Regions from separate parts of the Rhizobium sp. NZLR1 genome, predicted to be linked through region 1. Evidence: predicted binding sites of a transcription regulator. Region 1 holds the regulator's gene; each other region holds the start of a gene.

Region 1 (3,275 bases):
CGGGATCTGCAGGACATCGACCACTTTTGCCACCGCGGCGCATTGCTCGGCGGTGTGGACGTCGGTCAGGACGGGAAAACCGAACTCCTTCTTCAGGTCGGCGAAGATCTGCATGCCCTTTTCAAGCCCGATGCCGCGTTCGGCAGAGAGCGAGGTGCGGTTTGCCTTGTCGAAGGAGCTCTTGTAGACGAGACCGATGCCGAGTTTGGCGCAAAGCTCCTTCAGTGTGCCGGCAACCATGAAGGCGTGGTCGCGGCTCTCCATCTGGCAAGGGCCGGCAATCAGCGACAGGCGGCCGGTATTGGAAAATGTGACCTGGCCTGCGCCCTCGCCGATCCTGACTTCGGAATTCGTATCAGTGCTCATCGTGTTTCCTCGAAGGCGAAGAGCGTGCCCTGCCCGGGCGCGGGCTTCACCAGAATGCGATTGTTCTTGCGCGTGTAGGTCACTCCGTTAGCAGCCAAATGCGCTTCTGTCACGGCAAGATCGGTGACGGCAAAGAGGATAGCCCGGCCGCGCAGGCCGCGGTCGGCGGATGCGACGGCGATCTCGAAATAGGCCTCCAGCCCTTCCGGCGTCATCAGGCTGATTTTCGCATTCGGCGCCGCGATATTAACGCCGAAACCGGTTTTCTCGACGGCCGATTGCGCCGTTGCAAGGCTGACGAAGGCGGCGAATGCAGAGGGGTCCGGCGCGCAAAGCGCGATCTCGGCAATGCCGGTGACGCCATTGGCATGCGTCTCTAGCGCACCGCGATCGGCCGGCAGAGGATTGATGCGCTCAACACAGAAGAGGAAGAAATCCGGCGCGCGCAACTCAGCGGCAAAGGCCAGCTTGAAGCCGGCCATGGTCTCGGAACCGTCCGGCATTTTCATCGGCCGGCTGAACTGCAGCATGTCGCCGGCGCTCGATCCGCTGCCGACGAAGCTCCGATGAGCGCGGCCGGCATCCCCGGTGCCGAACGCCACCGCCGAAAGCCCCTCCTCGCCACAGCGGAAGCGGAAGGCCCGATTGCGGGCGGTGAAGACATTGCCTTGCCGCGCCGATGCCTCGCTCTCCTCGCGGCTGGCGATACCGAGCGGCTCCAGATAGGTCTTGTCGGCAAAGAAGACGCAGGCATTCTCCGTTCCGAAGGGATGGCGGGCATCGGCGGCAACGGTGAAGCCAAGCTTGCCGAGCCTTTCGCGCGCCAGGTCGATATTGACAACGGGCAGCACGACATGATCCAGCGGGTGCGGTTTGGCCGAGTGCTCGTTCATGATATCCCTCCCTGAAACGCCAAGAGGGTGCGACAGCGCCACCTTCAATGCAAGACATGTGCGCCAATCCGGCGAATGAAAATAAAAAACTCAACGAGTTGGCGGCAAGTTTTACGGAAATTTAGCTACTTGCGGAACACATATGGAACATATAGTGTTCTGTTCTGGATTTGTTTCAATCAAGGGGTCACACGTCGATGCTCACGCGCAAACAACAGGAGCTCCTGCTTTTCATTCATGAGCGCATGAAGGAATCCGGCATTCCGCCCTCTTTCGACGAAATGAAGGATGCCCTGGATCTGGCCTCGAAATCCGGCATTCATCGTTTGATCACAGCGCTTGAAGAGCGTGGCTTCATTCGCCGCCTACCGAACCGCGCCCGGGCGCTCGAGGTCATCAAGCTTCCGGAGGCCTACAGCCCGAGCATCCAGCCCCGGCGCGGCTTTTCGCCAAGCGTCATCGAGGGCAGCCTCGGCAAGCCGCAGCCGGTCGCCGCCCCCGCTCCTGCAAAACCGGTCGCCGATAACGGCAACTCCGTCTCCGTGCCGGTCATGGGCCGGATCGCTGCCGGCGTTCCGATCTCGGCGATCCAGAATAACACCCACGACATCGTCGTTCCCGCAGACATGCTCGGCTCCGGCGAACATTATGCGCTGGAGGTCAAGGGCGATTCGATGATCGACGCCGGCATCTTCGACGGCGACACGGTAATCATCCGCAACGGCAGCACCGCAAGTCCCGGCGACATTGTCGTTGCCCTGGTCGATGACGAAGAAGCGACGCTCAAACGTTTCCGCCGCAAGGGCGCCTCGATCGCGCTGGAGGCTGCCAATCCGGCTTATGAGACCCGGATTTTCGGGCCGGACCGCGTCAAGGTGCAGGGCAAGCTCGTCGGCCTCATTCGCCGCTATCACTGACATTGGAGAGGCCGGATTCGGCAAAACTGTTGCTGCGCCAGTCATAGGCGCGATGGCGCTTCCATGGGCGCGACAGGGTTTCGAATGCGGTCACGACCTCCAGGCCGGCATCGGCGAAGCGCAGCTCGACGGAGCCAGTCCTGCGCAGCGTCTCACCGGTAAAGAGCGTCGCTCCTGATCGGCAGCTGTTGAACCGCAGGCGGACCGACGTCACGACGATATCCGCCGCGTCGCAAGCCGGACCGAGATAGGCAGCGTTGTCGATGACGGCAACCACATGACCATTGCCGAGCCTTGATGTGCACCAGGCCTTTTTGACGCAGGAAAAGCGGTTTGCTTCACCACCGGCGACAGCCGCCCGCATCGCCGCCCTCGCTTCATTCTGCTGATCGCGGGAAAGCCTGACGCGGCGGTCGTCTCCCTCCGGCGGGACAGCGGGACCATCCAGCATTTTCGGCGGGAAATGCGTCGGCAGGACAAGTGCTCTCTGCCACTGATCGAAGATGAAATCCGGCGGGTTTTCGCGGTTGGAAGCGATTGCCGCAGCCGCGACCACTGCGACGAGACTGCCATCCTCCGAAATCACCAGATCCGGCGCCCGGGGAAGCGGCAGAAGCAGCACGCCGAGCGTAGAGACGGCGATAATCGATGTGCCGATATGGCGCAGCCGGGTGCGCAGCAGCGTCAGCAGCAGAAAGCCGGCCACGGCGACAGCGAAATACCAAGCCGGCAAGCGGCCGATGCCGATATCACCGCCCCAACCGGACACCGTTTTGGCGACCGCAATCACCAGGTCGAGGCCGAGGCCGACCACCTTCCAGAGCGGAACGTCCAGACCGAACGGCATGAGCAACATCGCCAGCAGCCCGGCCGGCATGACGATGAAGGAGATGATCGGCATCGTCGCGAGATTTGCCGGCAGCCCGTAAGCGGTCAGGCGATGAAAATGTTCGATCGAAAACAGCGCCGTGGAAAAACCGCCGATCAGCGAGGTCAGGAAGACGCCGCCGAAGAAGCCGGCGACGGCAACGACCGGTCGGAAGACCGGCAGTTTCAGCAAGGCGTTTTCGCGGACGCGCCGGTCCTTCCACAGTTGATA
Region 2 (3,275 bases), 390 kb from region 1:
TACGCTACGAATAAGGAATGCCGCCTTCATGAAACGCAACGTCGTTCTCAAGCTTACCGGCGTCGAGCGCCATTACGGGCAGGGCGATACGCTGCTCCCGATCCTGAAGAGCGCGGATTTCTCGCTGTCGAAAGGCGAGATCGTCGCTCTCGTTGCCCCCTCCGGCACGGGCAAGTCGACCCTGCTGCATGTCGCCGGCCTCTTGGAACATCCCGATGGCGGTGAAGTCAGCATCAACGGCCATGCCTGCGACGGCCTGAGCGATGAGAAACGTACCGCGATCCGCCGCAGCGAGATCGGCTTCGTCTATCAATTCCACCACCTGTTGCCGGAATTTTCCGCACTCGAGAACATCATGATGCCGCAGCTGATCGCCGGGCTGTCCTGGAAGGAGGCCGGTGAGCGGGCGGGCCAGCTTCTCGATTATATGCGCATCGGCCATCGTGGCGCCCATCGCCCTGGCGAGCTTTCCGGCGGCGAGCAACAGCGCGTCGCGATCGCCCGCGCCGTCGCCAATGCGCCGAGCTTGCTTCTTGCCGACGAGCCGACCGGCAACCTCGACCCGGAAACGGCAAGCTACGTCTTCGATGCGCTGGAGGCGCTGGTGCGCCAGTCCGGCCTCGCGGCCCTCATCGCCACCCACAATCATGAACTCGCCCGTCGCATGGATCGGCGCGTGACGATCGCGGATGGCAAGGTCGTCGATTTCTAGAGCATGTCGCCCGGACGTGTGCAGCGGTTCCGGGATAACGCTGCAGAAACAAAAATCTAAGGCAGCGATTACGGGATGACCAGCCCGCCGCGATAATCGAGCATATAGGCCTTCTGGCCGTTTACCATGATGCATTCGTGGCCGCTGAACCGCTCGCAACCGCCTTCGCTGCGGTCGAGATAGCGGCCGGTTGGATGATCGAATTCCATCCCGCCGAGAAAGCGCTCCTGCCGATACATGGCTGAAAGTGCCGCTTTGATCACTGCCCCGGCGGCAGCGCCGTCGATGAGATCTGGTGCGACGATCCAACCGAAATAGTTCATCACCCACACGGGCTCGCCGGCAAACCACACCACCTCCTGTCCAGCGAAATCGGTGCCGCCGAAATAGCTGTCGAGATAGCGCCAGTCGCCGCGCTCATAGCCCATATCGTGGGCACCCGGCCGGCAGGGCGCGCGCGGCACGCCGCCGCCGACATAGGTCGCAGCCTTGGCCTCTACGACGAATTCGTTCAGCATCGCAATGTCGAGCATGTCGTTCTCCTCTCGGCCGGATGCTGGCAAATATGCAGTGATCTGTAAAGAACAAAAAAAGAACATCAGCCGAGACAAGCGGGTCGTCTTGAGAGGAGGTCGGCCGTCTGGCGACCATGTCACGATCTACGGCAGATCGCGAAACAACATCGCTCCTCATCAGATCGCGTCCCGGACCTTACCGAATCGCAATGCGCATCCCGGGATTTTCTAACGCAAGAAAGAAGGAAAAGATTCCTGTTGACAACGGAACAAACATCGAACAAAGTGAAAACATAACAAGTAAGGGAGAGCCAAATGACTGACATGATCCGTGATATCGCAGCATTCACCTCCATCGCAATGTTCGTTGCCAGCTTCTCGCTCATCGTCATGGCAATCTAAAGTTTTCAGGGGACCGCATGGCAGTCATGCGGTCCGGACGCGGGACTTCTTCTGGACATCTTCGCCCTCTATGCCGACAATGCGTCCGATTCATTCGGGTGATTGGGAAGGCATGGCATGGCGGATACGGCAAAGGGTTCAACGGCTGAGGTGACCGGCGGCACGCCGGGCTTCATCCACCTGAGGGTCCACTCCGCCTATTCGCTTCTCGAAGGCGCCTTGCCGCTGAAGAAGATCCTTTACAAGGCGACCGGCGACAGCCAGCCGGCGATCGCCATTACCGACACCAACAATCTGTTCGTCGCGCTGGAATTCTCCCAGAAAGCGATGGAGGAGGGCCTGCAGCCGATCATCGGCTGCCAGGTCTCGATCGACATGGAAGACGGGCTGGAAACGGAAAAGCGCGGCGGCCAGCAGGCCCTGATCAAGCTGCCGTCGATCGTTCTTCTCGCTGCCACCGATGCCGGTTACGAACGGCTCGTCGACCTCGTCAGCCGCGCCTATCTCGGCGGCGAAAGCAACCAGGCCATTCATATCAAGGCCTCCTGGCTGGAAGAGGCCGGCACAGAAGGGTTGATCGCCCTGACCGGCGCCCTGACCGGGCCTGTCGACGTGGCGATCAAGGAGGGCCATGCAGCCCAGGCGGAAGTCCGGCTGCTTGCGCTGAAGCGTCTCTTTGGCGACCGGCTCTATGTCGAGCTGCAGCGGCACGGTACCTACGACAAGCGCCATGAGCAGAGGATCGTCGGGCTTGCCTATATCAACGACCTGCCGCTGGTTGCGACCAACGAGGCCTTCTTTCCGACACGCGACGATTACGACGCCCATGATGCGCTGATGGCGGTCGCCCACAATGCCATCGTCTCCGACGATAGCCGCTTTCGCCTGACCCCGGACCATTATCTGAAGAGCCGGGCCGAGATGGCCAAGCTCTTCGCCGATCTGCCGGAAGCGCTGGAAAACACCATCGAGATCGCCAAGCGTTGCTCCTTCGTGCTGAAGACGCGAAAGCCGATCCTGCCGCGCTTCACCGGTGCGACCGACGATCCCGAGGAGGCCGAACGCGCCGAGGCGAGCGAACTGCGCCGCCAGGCAGTCGAAGGGCTGGACATGCGGCTTTCGACGCTCGGCATGTCGCCGGGTTACGAGGAAAAGGAATATCGCGAGCGACTGGATTTTGAACTCAGCGTCATCGAGCGCATGCGTTTTCCCGGGTACTTCCTGATCGTTGCCGACTTCATCAAATGGGCCAAGCAGCAGGATATACCGGTCGGCCCGGGCCGCGGTTCGGGCGCAGGTTCCCTGGTCGCCTACGCGTTGACGATCACCGACGTCGATCCGCTGCGGTTTTCGCTGCTCTTCGAGCGCTTCCTCAATCCGGAACGCGTCTCGATGCCGGACTTCGACATCGACTTCTGCCAGGACCGCCGCGAAGAGGTGATCCGCTACGTCCAGGCCAAGTATGGCCGCGAGCAGGTGGCGCAGATCATCACCTTCGGTTCGCTGCAGGCGCGCGCCGCCCTTCGCGATGTCGGCCGCGTGCTGGAAATGCCTTACGGCCAGGTAGACAAGATCTGCAAACTCGTGCCGAACAATCCGGCCAATCCGACGCCGCTGTCCAAAGCGATCGAGGAGGAGCCGAAGCT
Region 3 (3,275 bases), on a different replicon from region 1:
GCGATGGTCTCTGGCGCGCCGATCGGCTCGGCAAAGGCGCGGCTGATCTCGATGGTGTCCATCGAGCGGATTGGCTCGATCGGTTCCGGCAACCGTCCATAGATCTGGTCGAGGCGCCGGCCGATCTCTGGGCCGAAGCGAAGGGTCAGCGGTGCACGCGGCGTAACCGACAGCTCGCCGATCGTCTGAAACCCGAGTGTCCGCAGGCTGGCAACGATCTCGGGAGGTAGCCTGAGCGAGGCGATCGGCAATCGCTCGACGAAACGTGCTGTCTCGCCACGCGGAACGATCACGGTCGCGCGCTTGCTCACCCGAGCGAGCGCATGGGCCGCACCCCAGTTGTCGGCAATCGCAACGCGCGCCGTCAGACCCCGGGCATGGAAACGGTTGACGATACCGGACAACATCAGGTCTTCGCCACCCTGCAGGTGATCGGCGCCTTCGGTGTCCATGACGATGCCGTCCGGCGGATCAACCGCGACAACAGGGGAATATTGCGTCAGCGCCCACAGCGCCAGCCGTTCAAGAGCTGCGGTGTCGGCGTTCACTTCAGCCTCGACCATCTGCAGGCCCTGGACGAGCGCTTGTGCCTTGGCGGCCGGCATATTGACATGAATACCGGCTTCGCGCGCCTTGTGATCCGCAGCCGTGATCCAACGCTTCGAGCCGCTTTTCGCGACGACGACAAGTGGGCGCTCAGCCGACAATTCGCCGGCGCCAGCCGTCCGTCTGATCCTCTCGATCGCGAGATCCGGGAGATAAATGGATACGACCCGTGGCATCGCACGCTCCTACGATAAACTCTGCGCACTCACCCGCTTTCACCCGCATCAGCTCAAGCAGCCACCTCGGACGTCCGACGCCCGTAACTGGCAGCTCCTCCGATGGCAGCACACTCACCCGCCACCTGGACGTCGAGGCCGTCGGTTGCCCGAAATCCGAAGCCTCCGTCTGCCGCCGCCATCGGCGGACAGCCAAACCCAGCGTGCCCTTCTTTTCCGCCGCAAGCTGCAGCCGTCTGGAGGCGACCATCGGCAGGCGAACGATCTCGCCGACGACGGCGCCCAAGCCGCCATAACCAAGGCCCTCCTCCATGGTCGCAAGGACATCCTCTTCCTTGTCGGCTTCGGCAAAGACCACACGATCGGGATGAAGACCTGCCTGCGCGAGCGCCGGGAAAAACAGGTCGGGACGCGTCAAACACCAAAGGATCTGACCCTTTGTCCGGGCCGCGATCCCGGCAACGAAAAGCGCTGCCGCTGCCCCATCGACTGTTCCCGATCCGCCGCCCGCAAACTCATGCAAGGCGCCGTAAGCAAGGCCGCCGCCTGGCAGCACTGCATCAATCTCGGAAACCCCGAAGGCAAGGCAGCCGGCCTTTCTCGCAGCACCCCTTTCAAACGAGGCGATGCGGTCGCGCAGATCGGAGATCACCCTGTCGCGGGCAGCAGTCATCGTTCACGAACCTCCTTTCAGGTCGTGTTGGAGTATCGACGTCATGTCGTTCAAATGCGGATGTTCCTTATCTGTTCCCCGCTGCTCCAAGAGTCAAGCAACCGGAAATAGGAATTTTATCCCCCAATTTTAGCAGGCCGGCAGATTCGCGTGGCGAATCATGGCTATGGGTCGCCTTGTCGATTTCCCGGCCCCGTACAAATTTTTGCCGGGGCCACAGTCTGATCATCGACGGCTTGGCATTCTGCAAATCTGTCAGCTACGATGCTAGCGGTGTTCAACGGAAACGGTCGCAGCTCGATGTGCAATCTGTACCGCATGGAAGACAAGGACTGGGTTGCCAAGTGGGCGCAGGACGCCGACAGCCTGATCAACCTGATGCCAGCCTACCAGATGAACCCGAACGAGACAGGACCGATCGTGCGCAACACCGCCGACGGTCGCAAGCAGCTCGTCCATGCGCGGTGGGGCCTGCCGTCGCCACGCTTCGCCCTCGAAAAGGAGGCCGAGAAGAAAGCTGCAAAACTTCGCGCCAAGGGCCAGGAGGTGGATTTCGAAAGGCTTGTCCGCGAGCAGCTCGACAGTGGGACGACGAATGTCCGGAAGCTGAATTTCCCGCATTGGAAGAGATGGTTCGGGGTCGAGAACCGCTGCCTCGTGCCCGTCACGAGTTTTGCCGAGCCTGATCCGGCGAGCAAGCAGGAAGGCGGGAACACGCCGAATGCCTGGTTTGCGCGCGACGAGAGCAAGCCGCTCATGTTTTTCGCGGGCCTCCATGTTCCTCAATGGACCAGCGTGCGAAAGGTCAAGGACGGGCAGACGACGGATGATCTCTACGGCTTTCTGACGACCGACCCGAACGCGATCGTCAAGCCAATCCATGACAAGGCCATGCCGGTGCTGCTGCTGACGAAAGAGGAGACCGATGTCTGGATGAGGGCGGCATGGGACGAAGCTAAGGCGCTTGCCCGGCCGCTGCCAAACGATGCGATCATCGTGACCTCGCGGGAACCCTATGGAGCCACCATCATCACGAAAGCTGGGGAACCTGTCGCGCAGCCGACACTGTTTTGAATGTCTTGCGCACAGTGGGAAAACGAGCGCCTGGCAGGATTATTGCGACGGGCAGCGGTCGCTGGACCACGCCTTCAAGCGGCTCGCCAAGCCGGTGAAACGGGCCGCTTGAGCCTGCGGCCCGTCAGAGATCGTATCGCCGGTCGAGTTCTCGCAGCCCCGCGTGAACCTCATCGATCGAAATTGGTTCGGGCGTGCCTGGAAGGTGACGCAGCGCCGGTTTGGAATCGACGGCATAATAATCCGATGCCCAGGCGGCGAGGATTGTCCGTTTGTCATCAACGGAAAGTGCCGGTGCCCTCACCACATCGATCGGCCGCCGAAACTGCAGACCCTGGACCAGAACCGCTGGCCCCATCGCCATCACATTGCTGGCCACCTGCTGCAACATGTTGTCCATCATCGGTCACCCTCATCGCACGTGTGGATCTCTATCGCGCCGCGATCGAGACGCGGCTATTGCGTCGGTTGCCGGCGCCAGCAGATCGTGTTTTTCGGCAAAGGCTGCAAACAGGCCGCGCGCGGTTTCTGCTTCGATCTCGCCGCGCAACGCAGCACTGCAAGCCTTCAGCGCAACTGAGTGCGCGGTATCCCTCAGCGACGCCGGCCATTCGGAGAGATGCCGGTAGGCGTCCATCACGCCGCGGACCTGTGCCGGAAAACCGAGGCCGACAAGGATCGTTACAGGCTCTTTGAACATATCGGGTTTCATCGTTTTCCTCCTTCCAACCCGGGAACGCCAACGG

What was found. Region 1 encodes LexA, which represses DNA repair genes until DNA is damaged. Its sites were predicted from a motif close to TGTTCNNNNTGTGTTCNG; they were not measured.
Region 2: a site for LexA is predicted at 1,493-1,510, ahead of dnaE (DNA polymerase III subunit alpha). Genes of this name have one in related genera too.
Region 3: a site for LexA is predicted at 1,517-1,534, ahead of J3O30_RS32210 (ImuA family protein). Genes of this name have one in related genera too.

The regions. Positions count from the first base shown of each region.
Region 1 is NZ_CP071632.1:2,127,596-2,130,870, reverse strand. It holds gene kdsA (3-deoxy-8-phosphooctulonate synthase) at 1-366, opposite strand, end outside; gene J3O30_RS10645 (VOC family protein) at 363-1,259, opposite strand; gene lexA (transcriptional repressor LexA) at 1,457-2,176, shown strand; gene J3O30_RS10635 (ComEC/Rec2 family competence protein) at 2,157-3,275, opposite strand, start outside.
Region 2 is NZ_CP071632.1:1,742,056-1,745,330, forward strand. It holds gene J3O30_RS08700 (lipoprotein-releasing ABC transporter permease subunit) at 1-14, shown strand, start outside; gene J3O30_RS08705 (ABC transporter ATP-binding protein) at 29-712, shown strand; gene J3O30_RS08710 (DUF5680 domain-containing protein) at 781-1,245, opposite strand; gene dnaE (DNA polymerase III subunit alpha) at 1,747-3,275, shown strand, end outside.
Region 3 is NZ_CP071637.1:85,116-88,390, reverse strand. It holds gene J3O30_RS32215 (DNA polymerase Y family protein) at 1-782, opposite strand, end outside; gene J3O30_RS32210 (ImuA family protein) at 697-1,455, opposite strand; gene J3O30_RS32205 (SOS response-associated peptidase) at 1,756-2,529, shown strand; gene J3O30_RS32200 (hypothetical protein) at 2,654-2,932, opposite strand; gene J3O30_RS32195 (DUF982 domain-containing protein) at 2,942-3,241, opposite strand.